Regions from separate parts of the Planococcus sp. ANT_H30 genome, predicted to be linked through region 3. Evidence: riboswitches for the same ligand, from Rfam matches in the RefSeq annotation. Region 3 holds a riboswitch; each other region holds the start of a gene.
The links. A riboswitch is a leader RNA that binds a small molecule or an ion and turns the genes downstream of it on or off. The one in region 3 is predicted to bind lysine.

Region 1 (6,349 bases), on a different contig from region 3:
TTCAAGCTTATTTCCGTATCAACTCGGAAAACATGGGCCAATTTGAGCGTACATTAATTATCGTTGATGAAGGCGCAAGCGTTCATTATGTAGAGGGCTGTACAGCTCCTGTTTACACAACGAATTCACTTCACTCTGCTGTTGTTGAAATTATTGTGAAAAAAGATGCTTATTGCCGTTATACGACAATTCAAAACTGGGCAAACAATGTCTTTAACCTTGTAACAAAGCGTGCATTTGTTGACGCGAACGGAACAATGGAATGGATTGATGGCAACATCGGTTCGAAATTGACAATGAAATACCCAGCTATTTACTTGAAAGGTGAAGGCGCACGCGGCATGACTTTGTCGATTGCAATCGCTGGTAAAGGACAGCATCAAGACGCTGGAGCGAAAATGATTCACTTGGCTCCAAATACATCTTCATCAATTGTTTCGAAATCAATTTCAAAACAAGGCGGGAAAGTTTCGTATCGCGGAATCGTTCATTTTGGACGTAAAGCGGACGGCGCACGTTCAAACATTGAATGTGATACGTTAATTATGGACAACCAGTCAACTTCTGATACAATTCCATACAACGAAATTTTAAACGATAACGTTTCTTTGGAGCACGAAGCGAAAGTTTCAAAAGTATCTGAAGAGCAATTGTTCTACTTGATGAGCCGTGGTGTTTCTGAGCAAGAAGCAACAGAAATGATCGTAATGGGCTTTATCGAACCATTCACGAAAGAACTTCCAATGGAATATGCGGTAGAAATGAACCGTTTAATCAAGTTCGAAATGGAAGGCTCGATCGGTTAATAGACGAATAACTAACGGGCTGTCCCAAAAGGTCATGAAATATGACTTTTGGTGACAGTCTTTTTGTGTCTTGTAAGATTTAATTGCTTCCCATGCTATTCGGTGGAATTAAAATACTTCTAACTAGACGGCTATCTTAGTAACCTAAAATAATATTTTCTCCCTGAACTCTCAATTGATCAAAAGAAACTCCCTTTAAAAAAAGACGTTCTATTTTTTCTATGCTATCATAAAATAATAACCAGAAATGGAGGCGGGACGATGATTTATGTAGGTTTGACGGGGTGGGGAGACCATCCAGATGTCTATAGCCCTGGCTCAAAGAAAACAGATAAATTGATCGATTACAGTGCTCATTTTCCAATTGTAGAATTGGATTCCTCCTTTTATGCAGTTCAGCCGGAAAAAAATATTCGGAAGTGGATGGAAGAAACGCCAGAGCCGTTTCAGTTTGTAGTAAAAGCTTATCAAGGAATGACAGGACATCTGCGTGGAGAAAATCCATTTGACTCACGCGATGACATGTTTGAAGCGTTTAAAAAATCCATTCGCCCATTAAAAGAAGCTGGGAAACTGGCAATGGTACTGCTTCAGTTTCCGCCGTGGTTTGATTGCCAAAAAGACAATGTCGATCAACTTCGAGAGATTACCGGGCGTTTAAAAGAATTTGATCTGGCAATCGAATTTCGTCATCAATCCTGGTATGCCAATGGGATGAGTGAAAAAACCGTGGACTTCTTACGGGATAATCAGTTGATTCACACAGTGTGTGACGAACCGCAGGCAGGAGATGGCTCAATTCCACTGGTTCCAATTTCTTCAAGAACAGACAAAGTGCTACTTCGTATTCACGGTCGCAATGTTCATGGCTGGCTAAATCCAGGGCATGGACAAAACTGGCGGGAAGTTCGTTATCTCTATGATTATAATAAAGAAGAACTGGGCGAAATCAGTCGTGCTGTAAACCTATTGGCGCAAACAGCAGAAACGGTCTACGTGATTTTTAATAATAACTCAGGAGGCCATGCAGCAGGTGACGCTAAAGAGTTCCAGAATATGAATGATTTATCATTTGACGGGCTTTCACCAAAGCAAATGGATTTATTTGAAGGAGGATTTTAATGGTTTTTATCGTTATGGCACTTGTCGGAGTGGCTTCTGGCATAGTGGGTGCATTGATAGGGCTTGGTGGTGGCGTTATACTGGTTCCAGCTTTACTTTTTCTAGGCACCAGTTTTGCGTTTTTTCCGGACCTTTCGCCTCAGAAAATTGTTGGCTTATCAGTCATCATGATGATTTTCACAGGCTTGTCTTCAACTTTAGCTTATATGAAAGTTCGAACAGTCGATTATAAAAGCGGACTTATTTTCTTTGCAGGAAGTGCACCCGGTACAATCATTGGTGCTTTTGTTAATAAAAACTTGGATTTGCCGTCATTCAATCTGTATTTCGGAATTCTTCTCGTTTTTCTATCGCTGCTTTTACTGTTGCGCGACCGGCTCAAAGCGGTTCGCTGGTTCGTGGACAACGGTCGTAAAACAACGTTTATAGACAATCAAAATAAAGAATATATTTATGGTTATCCAATTTGGTTTGCCTTGTTATTAACTTTTTTTGTTGGAGTGGCTTCAGGGTTGTTCGGTATCGGTGGTGGCTCAATTATCGTGCCTGCGATGATTTTATTGTTCTTATTCCCACCACATGTAGCCATTGGGACGTCTATGTTTATGGTGTTTTTATCAGCACTTGTCAACTCCGTTACCCATATCTCATTAGGAAACGTGCCATGGATTTATACGCTAGCCGTTGTTCCAGGTGCATACATGGGTGCGAAAATAGGTGCGAAGTTAAACAAGCGCCTGAATTCGGAAATGCTGGTGACCATTTTGCGTATTGTCCTTTTGATTCTCGGGTTGCGATCGATTTATGAAGGAATATTTAGTTCTTAAAGAGGTGTTTTCATGAGTGAAACTATTCATATTTATCATACAAATGATTTGCATAGCCATTTTACAAATTGGCCACAGATTAAATCGTTTTTAGCTGAACGAAAAAGATGGCACGAAGAAGAAGGCGACGTCTGTCTTATTTTAGATATTGGTGACCATGTTGATCGTTCGCATCCTTATACAGAAGGCACAGCAGGCAAAGGCAATGTGCAATTACTAAACGAAGCGCAATACGATGCTGTGACGATTGGCAATAACGAAGGCATTACACTGTCAAAAGAAGAGCTTGCTGATTTGTATGTTCAAGCCGATTTTAAAGTGGTGGTGTCAAATTTATTTGATTTGCGTGGCAATCGACCTCAATGGGCTAAGCCCTATCATATTATCCGTACAACAAACGGAAAACGGATTGGATTAGTGGGTGCAACCGCAGAGTTTACGCCTTTTTATCATAAACTGGGTTGGCGACTTACAGATGCCAAAGAATCTATTATTCAAGCAGTAAAAGAAATTGAAGAACACACGGATTTAATTATTTGCTTATCACATCTTGGCATTAAAGAAGACGAGTTATTGGCGGATCTTTGTCCACAAATCAATATTATTTTGGGGGCACATACGCATCATGTTTTTCATGAAGGCAAATGGCAAGGGGACACTTTGCTAGGTGCTGCAGGAAAATTCGGTGTTTACGTTGGTCATATTGCTGTAGCAGAAGCATTTGAAAAAACCACTGCGCAACTCGTTGAAGTGTCTCGGTTACGCGAAGAACAAGAAGGATTTGATGAACGGCTAATCGAGCAGGGAAAAATACAAATGAACGAGTTAGTTTTTCATAGCGACAAGACGCTAAAAGCAGAGTGGTTTAAAGATTCAGAGCTGGCAACTTTGTTTGGACAAGCGCTGATTGAATTTACAGAAGCCGATTGTGCGTTATTTAATGCCGGAATATTTATGGAAGATATGGCAAAAGGTGCGATGACTCGCTACAACTTTCATCAAATGCTGCCTCATCCAATCAACCCTTGTCTTGTCGAGCTAAGCGGAGCCGAGTTAAAGGAGATTTATTTGCAGTCTTTGAACTCAGAATGGCCACAGCTCGAGTTAAAAGGAATGGGATTCCGTGGCGCGGTGTTTGGCAAGATGATTCATTTGAATATGGAAATTATAAATCACCGGTTTTATATCAATGGGCAACTAGCAGTGCACGATCAAACTTACCGATTGGTTACGTTAGACATGTTAACGTTTGGCTACTTTTTTCCAAGCTTGAAAAGAGCGGCTAAGACATATTTTATGCCAGAGTTTCTGCGTGATGTGTTTAGCGAGTATTTTCATAGCAAAGCCTTGAAGTAGAAGGCCTATTCGGAATATAAACGCAGTTGATTTTATGGTGATTTTGGGCTATGCTAATAAAGAAATATATATTGGTGGGTAGAGGCTGCAGGACTGATCAGTAAGATGCGCGAGTTTGACCGCGTTGAACGCATCTGAAAGGAAGTTTTGCCGAAATCGATTTTCTAGGTCTAAGAAGATGGATTGGGGTCATTCTAAATAAGAATGTCACTGTCATTTGAGCAACAGCTTAAATGGGGAGCTACAGGGTTGTTTGATGTTCTAATGCACAGACGAATTGTAGAAGGCTGACTTTATCCAATTGGAGAGGTCGGCTTTTTTTATCTCATTTTTAACCCATCAAAAATTAGGAGGAGTTTTTATGGAGAATACGATTTTTTCGATTTTGCCGCCGATTATTGCAATCGTTATGGTACTTTTAACGCGTCGTGTGCTATTGTCGCTAGGTACCGGTATTGTAGCAGCAGCTGTAATATTGACATGGTTTGCACCACTTGATGCCTTACAAGAGCTTGTAACATCATTTACGATTATTTTTTGGGATGAAGGTTTCAACGCTTACAACGTCTTTATCATTCTTTTCTTGTTGTTGCTTGGCATTATTACAGCATTCGTTAGTTTATCAGGAGGCAGCCATGCTTTCGCTGAATGGGCTTCCACACGTATCAAGTCGCGAAGAGGGGCGAAGGTTCTAACAGTAGTTCTTGGAATTGTGATCTTCATCGATGACTATTTCAATGCTTTAGCTGTAGGACAAGTTGCACGTCCAATTACTGATCGTTATAAAGTGTCACGCGCTAAGCTCGCGTACTTTATCGATTCGACTGCTGCACCTGTTTGTGTCGTTTCTCCCGTATCAAGTTGGGGAGCTGCAATTATTGGGATTATTGCGACGATTTTAGCAGGACAAACTTTTGTTGAATATTCCGCATTAGAAGCTTTCCTGTGGATGGCACCGATGAACTTTTATGTAGTCGCTTCTCTAGCTATTGTCTTTTTTGTTGCTATTCGTGATGTTGATTTTGGTGAAATGAAGAAACATGAAGTGCTTGCGATTACGGAAGGACAACTTTTTGATCCTAACAAAACAATTCCAGGTGAAATGAAAGAAGATTTTCCAACTCATTCACATGGACATGTTAGAGATTTATTACTACCAATTTTATTGTTGATTGTTGGTACAGTAGGGGCAATGATTTGGACGGGCTATCAGAACGCAGATCAAGTATTTGATATTTGGTTGATTTTTGAAAATACAGATGTGCCAGCTTCCTTATTAACAGGTGGTGTGCTAGGCGCATTAACGTCCATTATCTTATACGTTATGCAAATGAAAAAGAACGAAACAGCTAATGTGGGCTGGATTGGCAAAGGCATTTGGGCAGGTATCAAATCAATGATGGGTGCAGTGCTAATCTTGATTTTTGCTTGGTCGCTGACTTCTTTGATCGGGTTACTTGAAACGGGTGCATATTTAGCAGGCGTTGTGTCTGAAGGCAATGTTCCGACAGCTATTCTTCCCGTTTTACTGTTTGTGTTAGCGGGTGTTATGGCTTTTTCTACAGGAACATCGTGGGGGTCTTTCGGTATCTTATTACCGATTGCCGGTACAATTATGATTGAGGCTGACCCATCCTTATTATTGCCAGCGTTATCAGCAGTGTTAGCAGGAGCGGTTTTTGGTGATCATTGTTCACCGATTTCCGATACGACGATCTTGTCTTCGACAGGAGCGGGAAGCAATCATATGGACCATGTCTTAACTCAGATACCGTATGCGTTAACCGCTGCAGGTATCGCTGCAATTGGGTACATTGTCATAGGTTTCACTGGTTCGCTATTGATTTCGTTAGGCGTAGTCTTAGCCGTGTTAGCCGTTCTCTTTGTTGTCTGGTCACAACGAACAACTATTATTGAAAAACAACAAAATATATAATGAAATCAAGGCAGAGAAGCTATTTCTCTGCCTTTTTACTTTTGCCGCAATAGTTTTTTTAAATTATATTGTGAAATCGTCTTTACATTAAAGCGCTCTCTCGGTATACTATTTTTAGATTAGTTAATAATCTGAAAACAAACAAAATTCCTATTTTTATGTAAATAGAATGGGAATACAGAGGGGGAAGAGTGATGGAACGTTCGCAATGGGGTACACGTGCCGGCTTTATCATGGCAGCTGTCGGCTCTGCAGTAGGTTTAGGTAACATTTGGCGTTTTCCGTATGTTGCCTTTGAAAAT
Region 2 (6,349 bases), on a different contig from region 3:
ATTAGCTGAATTGGTTGAAAAACACGCATAATTCTTAACCGGGTCCAGTGATGGTACCCGGTTTTTTAATAGGGTGATAAAATGGCAAACGAATTGATTCGACACAAATTGGCAATATTGCCTGATCAACCAGGCTGTTATTTGATGAAAGATCGCCAGAATATGGTAATTTATGTAGGAAAGGCAAAAGTTCTCAAAAATCGTGTGCGTTCTTATTTTACGGGAAGTCATGATACCAAAACACAACGTTTGGTGAATGAAATAGAGGATTTTGAGTATATTATTACGTCTTCTGATAAAGAAGCATTAATTCTCGAATTGAACTTGATTAAAAAATACGATCCGAAGTATAACATTATGCTAAAAGATGATAAAAGCTACCCGTACTTAAAAATTACAGGAGAGCGTCATCCGAAGCTGATCACGACAAGACAAGTAAAAAAAGATAAAGGGAAATATTTTGGGCCTTATCCAAACGCCTACGCAGCAGCAGAAACAAAAAAACTACTGGACCGCTTGTACCCGTTGCGGAAATGTCATACCATGCCTGACCGAGTATGTCTGTATTATCATTTAGGTCAATGTTTAGCACCGTGTGTTAAACCGGTTGAAAAAGAAACCTATCAAGAGATGATTGATGGCATTACAAAGTTTTTAAACGGTGGATTCCGTGAAGTTAAAGTGCAATTGGTCGCAAAAATGTCGGAAGCGGCAGAAAATCTGGAATTTGAACGCGCAAAAGAATACCGTGATCAAATTAATATGATTGAAACGGTGATGGAAAAACAAAAAATGGCGATGAATGATTTTACCAATCGCGACGTTTTTGCGTATGCTGTTGATAAAGGCTGGATGTGTGTGCAAGTCTTTTTTGTGCGACAAGGCAAACTAATTGAACGAGACGTATCGCTTTTCCCCTTGTACCGCGATCCGGAAGAGGAATTTTTAACGTATCTCGGGCAATTTTATGAAAAAGCCAACCATGTGAAACCGAGTGAAATTTTAATTCCTGAAGCGGATGATCCGGATATGTTAAAAGAATGGCTAGGCGTTCGTGTACTCGTTCCACAACGAGGCAAGAAAAAAGAGCTGGTGGCACTTGCTAAGAAAAATGCGGAAGTGGCCATTAAAGAAAAATTCCAATTGTTAGAACGACAAGAAGAACGAACCATTGGCGCGTGTACAGATTTGGGTGAGGCGATGAATATTGAAGTGCCTCTTCGCATCGAAGCTTTTGATAACTCGCATATTCAAGGCGCTGATGCAGTATCTGCAATGATTACGTTTATTGATGGCAAGCCTTCTAAAAAAGACTACCGCAAATACAAGACTCGGAATGCGTCAAAGCCGGATGATTACGCGGCGATGCGAGAAGTTATCCGTCGACGTTATTCACGTGTATTGAAGGACGGTTTACCTTTACCTGACCTGATTGTTATTGATGGAGGAAAAGGACAAATGGAGTCGGCACGTGAAATTTTAGAAGATGAACTCGGTTTATCTATCCCAATTGCGGGTCTAGCAAAAGACGCTAAGCACCAAACTTCTCAATTGCTGTATGGTTCACCTGCTGAAATTGTGCCACTAAAACGGACGAGTGAAGCTTTTTACTTGCTTCAACGGATTCAAGACGAAGTCCACCGTTTTGTTATTACGTTTCACCGTCAGTTACGTGGAAAAAATTCAATTCAATCAGCACTTGATGGGCTTGAAGGGGTTGGCCCCAAACGTAAGCAACAGCTACTGAAACATTTTGGTTCTGTTAAAAAAATCAAAGAAGCATCAGTAGAACAAATCCAAGAGGCAGGAATGCCAGAAGCGCTAGCAATCTCTATTGAACAGCATTTTAAACAAGGCACATTGCCAAGCGAGTCGTAACATGGTATCGTAGAAGAATAAGTAAGAATAAGTAAATCACTTGGAAAAGTGATGATAGAGGCGCGAACGTCAATAGTAAGCATCTGGAGATTTGCAGAATCTACGAAGGATGGTGAAAGGGATGGTCGCCGAAGTGTGCGTATGACTGCTATTACGCATGCTGGTTCTGCATTTAACAAGTGCAGAGCTGTCAGAGTCAATCTCTGGAGGGCTATCTCACATGGACGTTTTTTTCGTACATGATAAGAGGTAGTTTCCCGCGGTTGCGGGGAGCTACCTTTTTTTGTGTCTAGTGGCATGATCGCTAGTCATTTTGAGGGCCACATACTAAATGTGGGAGTGGATGGAATGAAAACGATCGTCATGAAATTTGGAGGAACTTCTGTCGCGACTCCAGAAAAAATTATCGGAGTTGCCAAACGAGCTATTCGTGAAAAACAAGCAGGCAAACGCGTAGTCATTGTTGTTTCGGCGATGGGTAAGACAACTGATACGTTGCTCGGATTAGCGGGAGAAATATCAGCGGAACCGCCAAAGCGAGAAATGGATATGTTACTGGCAACAGGTGAGCAAATTACGATTTCGTTATTGGCGATGGCTTTCAAGAAACTGGGTCATGAAGCTCTATCTTTTACTGGATGGCAGGCAGGAATTGAAACAGAATCCGTACCACGTAATGCACGCATCATTAAAATAAATACAGAACGTCTTGAACGTGTGTTGGAAAATGGTTATCTTTGTGTGGTTGCCGGTTTTCAAGGAGTGGATACAATTGGTAATATTACAACCCTTGGTCGCGGTGGATCGGATACGACTGCCGTTGCGCTTGCTGCAGCACTAAAAGCGGAAAAATGTGAGATTTATACAGATGTTAACGGTGTCTATACGTCAGATCCACGGTATGTAACAGGTGCACGCAAGTTACAACAAATTTCTTATGATGAAATGTTGGAACTTGCTAATCTCGGAGCGGGCGTACTACATCCGAGAGCGGTCGAATTCGCAAAAAACAATAACGTCCCATTATCTGTCAGAGCAAGTTATTCAGACGAGCCTGGCACAATCATACAAGAGGTGATCACTGTGGAGAAAAATTTAATCGTTAGAGGTGTGGCATTCGAACCAGGAATAGCGCGCGTAACTGTGAGTTACAAAAAGCCATTCAACGGATCTCTTGCTACTATTTTTACAAAGCTTGCTGAAAATCACATTGATGTGGATATTATTGTTCAAAGCATCAGTGATGAATTTCCACCGTCTGTCTCTTTTTCTATTAGCCAGGAAAGCCTTGAAGAAACACGCCGAGTTTTAACGGAAGCACAAGATGCCATTGGTTTTCTGACACTGAATGTAGAAGTCGGCTTATCGAAAGTGTCGATTGTAGGTTCAGGGATGGTATCGAATCCTGGAGTCGCAGCTCGGATGTTCGATATTTTAAGAAGCGAAGAAGTTCCGGTGAAGATGGTTAGTACCTCTGAAATAAAAATTTCAGTCGTTGTACCAGAAGTAGATATGAACAAATCAGCGAATGCTTTACATGCAGCGTACGGATTGGCTGCGGTAGAAGTCCACTCATAAATAATGAATTCTTTATGTGATAAAAGCTAGTGAAAAAATTCACAAAATGTTCAAATTCTCAATGCTAATATAGTAATGATGTCTACACAGTGGTTTGTACTAGAATAGTCGGAAGGAGCGATTCTCAATTAGAGAATCGCTTTTTTCCGGAATGCTGTTAAATCGATTCTATTTCGATACATTTCCTCTAGATAGAAGGTAATCGCCTGCGAAATCCATAAGCGCTATCGGTTTAAAGGAGTTATGTTGCCTTGACGCTCCTTGAGGGGGGGAGTACAATAAATATGTCATATTATTGTATCATGATGGTGCGTGGCTTCAGGTACAGTCATACGAAACGTCTGTCTTGGACGCTACCAATTAATGTTTTGAGGGGGGTAAAATTTTGGATAACAATCGTGAATTTTTTATGCGTAGGCTGCACTCATTGTTGGGAATTATTCCTATCGGTATATTCTTAACGCAGCACCTAATTGTCAACCATTTTGCTACACAGGGGGAAGAGGCATTCAACAAGGCATCTTACTTTTTGGCACATCTTCCATTCGTCATTTTCCTGGAGATCTTTGTCATTTACCTGCCGATTTTGTATCATGCGTTCTACGGCCTATACATAGCGTTTACTGCGAAGAACAATCCTGGGCATTATAGCTATATGCGCAATATGTTGTTTGTTGCACAGCGCTATACAGGAGTCTTCCTAGTAGTCTTTATCGCTTGGCACATCTTTGAAACAAGATTCCAAGTTGCAATCGGAGCAGCTGCTGAAGCTGACTTTAACATGATGGCAAACATCTTAGACAATCCTTGGATGATGGCATTCTACATTGTTGGTGTAGTGGCAGCAACTTTCCACTTTGCAAATGGACTTTGGTCGTTCCTTGTTACTTGGGGAATTACACAATCTGCAGCAGCACAAAAAAACGCAACTTATTTCACACTTCTAGTATTTATTGTGTTATCGGTTATTGGTATCAGAGCATTGTTTGCATTCGTTTAAGAATGTTTCAATCATTGGTGAACTAAAAGAGGAGTGAATACTAACATGGCGAAGGGCAAAATTACAATCGTCGGTGGTGGCCTTGCTGGCTTAATGGCAGCAATTAAAGTTGCAGAAGCAGGCTCTCCCGCTGATTTATTCTCAATCGTTCCAGTTAAGCGGTCCCACTCAGTATGTGCACAAGGCGGGATCAACGGAGCGGTTAATACAAAAGGTGAAGGGGATTCTCCAGACATCCACTTTGATGATACCGTTTACGGTGGAGACTTCCTAGCGAACCAGCGTCCCGTGAAAGCAATGGCAGATGCGGCACCTGGAATTATTCGGATGTTCGATCGGATGGGCGTTATGTTTAACCGTACGCCAGAAGGTCTATTGGACTTCCGTCGTTTTGGTGGAACAATGTACCACAGAACAGCGTTTGCTGGTGCTACAACGGGTCAACAACTATTATATGCACTAGATGAGCAAGTTCGTCGCTATGAAGTGGCTGGACTGATCACGAAATATGAAGGTTGGGAATTCCTCGGTCTTGTTCTTGATGAGCAAGGCGTTGGTAAAGGGATCACAGCTCAAAACATGACGACCATGGAAATTAAATCGTTCCGTGCGGATGCTGTTATTATGGCAACTGGCGGACCGGGAATTATTTTTGGGAAATCGACGAACTCTGTTATTAATACAGGTTCAGCGGCTTCTATCGTTTATCAACAAGGAGCTTATTACGCAAACGGCGAATTTATCCAAATTCACCCTACAGCGATTCCAGGAGACGATAAACTGCGCTTAATGTCAGAATCGGCTCGTGGAGAAGGTGGACGTATTTGGACTTACAAAGACGGCAAGCCTTGGTATTTCCTTGAAGAAAAGTATCCAGCATACGGAAACCTAGTACCGCGTGATATTGCAACGCGTGAAATTTTTGATGTGTGTGTCAACCAAAAACTCGGCATTAATGGCGAGAATATGGTGTACTTGGATCTTTCTCATAAAGACCCGAAAGAGCTTGACATCAAGTTGGGCGGAATCATCGAAATCTATGAGAAATTCACAGGTGATGATCCTCGTAAAGTACCGATGAAAATTTTCCCAGCTGTTCATTACTCAATGGGCGGACTATGGGTAGATGATCATCAAATGACAAGCATTCCGGGCGTTTTAGCAGCAGGCGAATGTGATTATTCTCAGCATGGGGGTAACCGTTTAGGTGCGAACTCCTTGCTGTCAGCGATTTATGGTGGTATGGTCGCAGGACCGAATGCTATTGAATACGTAAATGGCTTGGCGGTTCTTGCGGAAGACCTTCCTTCAGTGATCTATGATCAGCATGAAGCTGAGGAGCAACGCAAATGGGAAGAAATTTTGGCATTGAATGGTACAGAAAACGCTTACGTTCTGCACAAAGAATTAGGCGAGTGGATGACAGATAACGTAACCGTTGTGCGCTATAATGATCGTTTACAGAAGACGGATGAGAAAATCCAAGAACTTCTTGAACGTTTCAATCAGATTAGCATTACAGATACGCAACTTTGGAGTAACCAAGGCGCGATGTTTACACGTCAATTGCGCAATATGCTTCATTTAGCTCGAGCAATCACAATCGGAGCGCTTATGCGCAACGAAAGTCGCGGAGCTCATTACAAACCGGATTTCCCGGAACGTAATGACGAGGAATTCTTGAAAACAACGATGGCTAAATTTAATGGCTTTGATGCACCAATCTTCCATTATGAAGAAGTCGACACATCGTTGATTCCACCGCGTAAACGTGATTATTCAGCAAAAGCATAATTATGAAGGGAGCTAATTTACCATGGGTGAAGCAGCAAAAACGGTAATATTTGAAATCGAACGCAGAAACTCTACGGATGAAGATTCGTATTGGGAAAA
Region 3 (6,349 bases):
GCTGCCGTACCCAAATTTGTTAACACCACAACTAGTAGAACACGCGTAACTTTATTGTCCCAAAAGCCTTTAAGCGTAAACACGTCCTTCGATAAGGTTTGGAAATCCCCAACGTTCGGGCGACGAACATAGGCTTGTGCAAGTCCTGAAAACCAGCCTGCCGCTAACAATGGATGTAGTGCACCGATCGGACCCCCGACAAAAGCAGTGAGAATTGCTAATGGATGACCGAAAGCTACAGCAGCGCCTATTGCCCCAAGACATGCGGTCCAAAGGATCCAGCTAATCGTTTGGTCGAGACCAGCCGCAGGGTTATTCATAAACGTGATGGCAATCATAGCGACCAATGCTAAGGGAATCGCCCAACCGATAACTTTCGGCCACTTTGATTTGGCCGGAACTTTTGACAGTTCTTCCAAATCGTGTTCGTTGTGGACTTCTTTAATGATTCCTGGAACATGCGCTGCACCAAGAACCGCGACAATTTTTTGACCAGGAGCTTCTTTAATTTTTTGCGCCAAATATTGGTCTCGTTCGTCAATGAGCGGCTCTTTCAGTTTAGGGAAAGATTGAGTAAAATCATTCATTACCGCGTTGAGGGTATCCTGTGACTTCATCTTTTCCAAATCTTCTTCTGAGATCGTCTCTTTGCTGAAAATACTAAAGAATACGGAAGTCAGCAATTGCGCTTTCCCCATAAAACCGATATTGCCCCAAATGCGCGAAAACGTTACTTGAATATTGCGGTCAGCGAGTACCAATTCTGCGCCAGTTTCTTTAGCAGAAGCAATCCCTTGAATCATTTCTTGTCCAGGTTTGATGCCAAACTGATCTGCAAGACGGTTCTGAAAAGAGGAAATAGCCAAATTCATGAGTAACAAACTTGCTTTTTTGTCTTTGATCACTTTGAAAATGTCGGTTTCTTTCCATTTGCTGTCTTGAGTTACCGATTCATAGCGCTGCGCATCTAATTCGATGCATACCGAATCCGGTCGCTCGGTTTCAATGACGGCTTTCACCTGCTCTGCACTAGCTTTAGAAACGTGTGCCGTACCGATTAGGATTAATTCTTTGCCGTTGTATTCTAGGCGTGTGATATTGTCATCCAACATGCTGTACTTCCTTCGCAGAGCTATATTTCTTTCCATACGAAATGAAAAGACTGTCTATTTTATATAATGAATCACATCAGCAAAAATATCAATGCTGCACCCTTTTATTTGCATGCTAAAAGTGATTTTCACTTTAGGTGCCATCACAAATCAGTTGCATTAAACGTGTCGCCTTCTTTTAAATTACCGGCTTGAAAGCCTTTTTTAAACCATCGCTGGCGCTGTTCGGAACTACCGTGTGTAAAACTCTCAGGTACAACGTAACCACGGGACCGCTGTTGAATGGTGTCATCCCCTACCGCACTTGCCGCTGTCAATGCTTCTTCTAGGTCACCTTCTTCTAAATAGCCCATACCTTGCGCATGGTGGGCCCAGACGCCTGACAAATAATCCGCTTGCAACTCCAAGCGTACTTGCACTTTATTGTATTCTTCTTCACTAAGCTGGCTGCGAAGTGGCTGCACGTCTTCCATAACACCAAGAAGATTTTGAACGTGGTGTCCAACTTCGTGTGCCACGACATACGCCATGGCAAAATCACCGGGTGCTTGAAATTGGGTTTGTAGGTCATTGTAAAAACTCAAATCAATATAAAGTTTGTAATCGCCTGGACAATAAAAGGGTCCGACGGCTGCGCCTGCTGTTCCACAGGCAGACTCGACGCTGCCACTATACAAAACGAGTGTCGGCTCAACATATTCCATGCCTTCTTCTTTAAAAACTTCTGTCCAAACTTGTTCCGTATCCGCTAGAACGACTGACACAAATTCAGCCAATTCTTCTTCTTGTGGAGTTGATTCGTAAGACTGGTTTGAAGTCGTTCCTGAGGATCCACCCAATTGATCAAGAATGACACCTGGGTCGCCTCCTAAAAAAGCCACTAATAACACAATTAAAATACCGCCGATGCCGCCTCCTGCTACTAGCGCTCCACCTTTCCCTCGCCTATCTTCAACGTTTCTACTGGCTTTTCTACCTTTCCATTCCATAGGGGTCCCTCGTTTCACAATTGTTTTACTGTAAACATACCCTTTAGAGCACTAGTTCTAATCCATTTTAGACAATCGATAAATTAAAAATCGTTCGCGCGGATCTTTATGGAAATCCGACAATTGAATTTCTTCTATTAGCTGAAAAACTCCGTTAGTTTCCAGATAATCACTGTAATCTTGAGAGGCAAAAAACAAAATCACGTCTACCGTCCGTGGAGATTTTTCGACTGAAGCTAAAATTTTATTCACAAATGCGATGAATATCGCCACTGAAAAAGGGTTAAAGAAATAGAATACGGTATCGTCTGCTGTAACTGGGTATTTCTGAGCTAAGCAATTACAAAAGTTAATGTGAAACTCTGCACCTTTGTGCTTTTTCGCGTACTGTTTTTTATTTTCGAGGGCTTCTGTGTAAAATGTCGGATTCATTTCGATGCCTACACTTTTTACACCAAAAAAATGATGCACATAAAAATTCAAGCGCCCTTTTCCACAACCAACATCAACGATACAATCTTCAGGAGACAGGCTATAATGCTCAAACAATTTGTCGAGTAAATCGTAAGGTGTAGGCTCATAACGATTATGATGCAAAGAGGCGTTAAATCCTTGCTGGTTTCCTGTTGTTGCAATCACTAGCAGTTGGTCATAGGCTTGCTCACTCATTCTATCTCTCCTCGGCTATAATTTTTTACGTTCTTCATCTTGCAATTAATAGAAACATTTGTTATAGTACAGCTAATTCAATATTTCTTGCTCTTGTTTTTACAAGAGTAGGATAGAGGCGCAAAAACCATTAGTACGCAAAACGAGGATGATGAGATCCGTTGACGTTTGCCGAAAGGGGGATTTGCCGAAGTGGCGGAGATCTCACATTTCCGTGCGCTGGGTCTGCATTTAATAAATGCAGGACTGTCATATAGGAAACTATATGGAGGGCTATCTGATGCACAGGAGCAAATGGTAAACATTGTTTCTACTGCAGCAACAGGACCTCCTGTTGCTGCTTTTTTGTTTGTTCCTGACTGGCCTCTCACCTCTAAGCTTCGAAAAAAATTAGAAAAGGGTGTGTTCTGTATGAATTTCGGCCAAGTAATTACAGCAATGGTAACACCATTCGACCAATACGAGGAAATTGATTTTCCGGCAACGCAAAACTTAATCGAGCACTTGATTGCTAATGGATCTGACGGTCTTGTCGTCGCAGGAACCACAGGCGAATCGCCAACTTTATCGATAGAGGAAAAAGTAGAATTGTTCGAGTTTACCGTCAACACTGTTGCCGGACGGATTCCGGTCATCGCAGGAACCGGCTCGAACAATACGCGGGCATCGATTTCTTTGACTCAACAAGCAGAGAAAGTCGGCGTAGATGGCATTATGCTAGTTACGCCTTATTACAATAAACCTTCACAAGAAGGCATGTTCCAACATTTCCAAGCCATTGCGGAGTCGACTCATCTACCTGTCATGCTCTATAACATTCCAGGACGTAGCGTCGTTAACTTGCTTCCAGAAACCGTCATCCGCTTGTCTCAAATTAACAATATCGTTTCTATTAAAGAAGCGAGCGGTGATTTGGATGCTGCTTCAGAAATTATTGAACACACAGCTGAATCTTTTACTGTCTATAGCGGCGATGACAGTCTGACTTTACCGATGCTGTCTATCGGTGGTGCGGGCATCGTTTCGGTTGCTGCACATATTATCGGCAACGATATGCAAGACATGATTACGAGTTTTAAAACAGGTGATGTGAAAACAGCAGCAGCTATTCATAGACGGTTATTGCCAACAATGAAAGCATTGTTCGCTGCGCCAAATCCATCTCCAATCAAAGCAGCACTGCACATGACAGGTGTTTCGACTGGGGGCGTTCGGTTACCAATGATTGCACTGACTGACGAAGAAACCCTGACGTTACACAAGTCTTTACCCAGTCTGCATTCAGAAGCAGTAACAAATTGACTAACTAAAAAAAAACGCTGAAGTCTAGGAACTTCAGCGTTTTTTTAGTTAAGTGACATTCATCTGATGTAAGACACGTTTCAGGCTGCCACCAATTTCAATGTCTTTTAAATCAACTCCAATACCAATAAGCATCGCTGCAATTTCTGGACGGATTCCCGTGAGAACCGAGCGTATACCTACGAGCTTTAGCGACTGGATGATTTTAATAATTTGTTCTGCAACGATTGAGTCGACTCTCACGACACCTGACAAATCTACAATCAATACCGTAATTTTTAGTTGATTTGCTGCTAGTAAGGTTTTCTCCAGTATATAGCGAGCTCGGTCCATTTCAATGCTACCCACTAGTGGTAAAACGGCAATCTGATCACTGACCGGGACAACGGGTGAGGAAAGTTCAAGAAATTCTTTTCTTGCGCAGTTCAATTTTCGTCGATATGAAACTGTGTAGGCTTCTGTATAGGAAACAGCTGCATAATCCAGTAACGAATGAAAGGTCTCCATACTATCAAAAAGAATTTGAATGTTAATCTTCTTGTGAAGGGCTTCTGTTTTGATGACTGTTCCGATGTGTTTTCGAAATAAAGAAACTTCGGCAAGTGCGTCTTCTAGCGATCGATTGTTTTCAAGAAAAAAATCACCTGTTTTTTCTCCCCATCGTTGAATCTTCGCATAGACCTCTTGAATATTGTAACTATTGCTAATGGATTGTCCGATCAAATCCACAAAATCAGTTCGAATGTTATTTACAACTTCAATGAAGGCTTTCGTCATTTGCAACTGCTCAGCCTGAAGATTCGCGCTGACTTCTTCATGGATCAATTGTGCGATCAATTCTCTATCTGCCGACACGCGTTCCCCCAATAACCGATTCTCTTTTTCCATAAGTCCTCCAGAGGCAAAGATATTTTGTACGCTAATTATAGCTGTTAAATGAATGGTTGCAATGAGTCCAGTTCCCTATTTCTCCCAATAAATAAACATCCGTTTTTTAAAGACGGATGTTAAAGGTAGTTCTTTATTCATTGCCAAAGACACAATTTCTTCCATTAGCTTTTGCTTTGTACAGAAAACTGTCAGCTCTGGATAGCAAGCTTCCTACTTCGTCTCCAAGCGCATAAACGGCGACACCGATACTTACCGTGATGGGTACATGCATCCAGTCAGCAGCTTCTATGTGCTTACACAAAGAGTCAGCCATAGCTAAGCCTTCTTCAATTCCTGAGTCTGGCATCACGACGACGAACTCTTCTCCTCCGAGACGTGCTACAATGCCAGCCGCTCCAACTTTCGTTTCTAGATGCCACGCTAATTCCTGCAATACTGCATCACCTATTTGGTGACCATATGTATCGTTAACTTGCTTAAAATAATCAATATCCAAAATCAAAAGAGCCACTTTTCGACCATTTTGCGCCTGCAGTAAAAAGTCATGAAGTCGTTCTTCCAAATAGCGACGATTTTTCAAACCCGTTAGCGAATCCGTAATGGACAATTGTTGAAGTGTCGAGTTGAGATCAATCAGTTGTTGCTGTTTACTTTCTACTTCGCTCATTAAGTGTTGTAGTTTCTCATAGGCTTCTACTGTTTCACGGTTGATCTTTTCTGCATTACGTTTGGCTAATAGGAGTTCTTTTTCATATTCACCACGAACACTCATCTGCATCAATGCACATTCGTACAAACCATTTTGCTCTACTGCATTCATCAAGACTGGCATATGTCCTGCCGCACTTTTCAAGGTCAAAAACATTTCATTTACGGTGCCATGCATTTTAATAGAAGGAGTAAAGTACGTTTGGAAATACATCCGGGAAGCGATAGTTAGTAAATCATGGATATGCTGCGGATTTTCTACGCTTGTCAAATTCCGCAACGTGCTATTCATTTCAACGACACGCAATTCCTGGTCCAGAACCAAATAACCACAAGGGGCTCTATCGAGTTGCTGTTCCACGATTTTCACTCCTCTATTCTGCTAAATACGCCTTAATGCGTTTTACCGTTTCCTCTGAATCACTCAAATGTGGATTGTGTCCCATTGCTTCCATTACAACCAATTGACTACCTGAGATATGATCGCGGAGATATTGACCAATTTCTAATGGTACAATGGCATCAAATTTTGGTTGAAGAATCAACGTAGGTACTGTAACTTTATCTAATTGGTCACGAAGATCTGAAGTGAATGTTACTTCAGCGAATTGACGAGCAATCATCGGGTCATTTGAACACAATAATTGCTCAAAATCCGCAGCCAGTTCAGGACGTTCC

Region 1: another riboswitch for lysine. It lies ahead of FQ085_RS11900 (Na+/H+ antiporter NhaC family protein); the one in region 3 lies ahead of dapA (4-hydroxy-tetrahydrodipicolinate synthase).
Region 2: another riboswitch for lysine. It lies ahead of FQ085_RS07515 (aspartate kinase); the one in region 3 lies ahead of dapA (4-hydroxy-tetrahydrodipicolinate synthase).

What each region holds. Positions count from the first base shown of each region.
Region 1 is NZ_VOBJ01000005.1:80,729-87,077, reverse strand. It holds gene sufB (Fe-S cluster assembly protein SufB) at 1-806, shown strand, start outside; gene FQ085_RS11915 (DUF72 domain-containing protein) at 1,068-1,928, shown strand; gene FQ085_RS11910 (sulfite exporter TauE/SafE family protein) at 1,928-2,755, shown strand; gene FQ085_RS11905 (bifunctional metallophosphatase/5'-nucleotidase) at 2,768-4,111, shown strand; lysine riboswitch at 4,183-4,363, shown strand; gene FQ085_RS11900 (Na+/H+ antiporter NhaC family protein) at 4,473-6,047, shown strand; gene FQ085_RS11895 (sodium-dependent transporter) at 6,242-6,349, shown strand, end outside.
Region 2 is NZ_VOBJ01000002.1:320,048-326,396, reverse strand. It holds gene trxA (thioredoxin) at 1-31, shown strand, start outside; gene uvrC (excinuclease ABC subunit UvrC) at 82-1,878, shown strand; lysine riboswitch at 1,926-2,100, shown strand; gene FQ085_RS07515 (aspartate kinase) at 2,227-3,456, shown strand; gene FQ085_RS07510 (succinate dehydrogenase cytochrome b558 subunit) at 3,842-4,456, shown strand; gene sdhA (succinate dehydrogenase flavoprotein subunit) at 4,502-6,250, shown strand; gene sdhB (succinate dehydrogenase iron-sulfur subunit) at 6,273-6,349, shown strand, end outside.
Region 3 is NZ_VOBJ01000001.1:1,126,372-1,132,720, forward strand. It holds gene FQ085_RS05305 (TraB/GumN family protein) at 1-1,112, opposite strand, end outside; gene ypfJ (KPN_02809 family neutral zinc metallopeptidase) at 1,256-2,101, opposite strand; gene FQ085_RS05315 (class I SAM-dependent methyltransferase) at 2,159-2,770, opposite strand; lysine riboswitch at 2,876-3,054, shown strand; gene dapA (4-hydroxy-tetrahydrodipicolinate synthase) at 3,182-4,072, shown strand; gene FQ085_RS05325 (STAS domain-containing protein) at 4,121-4,960, opposite strand; gene FQ085_RS05330 (GGDEF domain-containing protein) at 5,094-6,032, opposite strand; gene FQ085_RS05335 (alpha/beta fold hydrolase) at 6,046-6,349, opposite strand, start outside.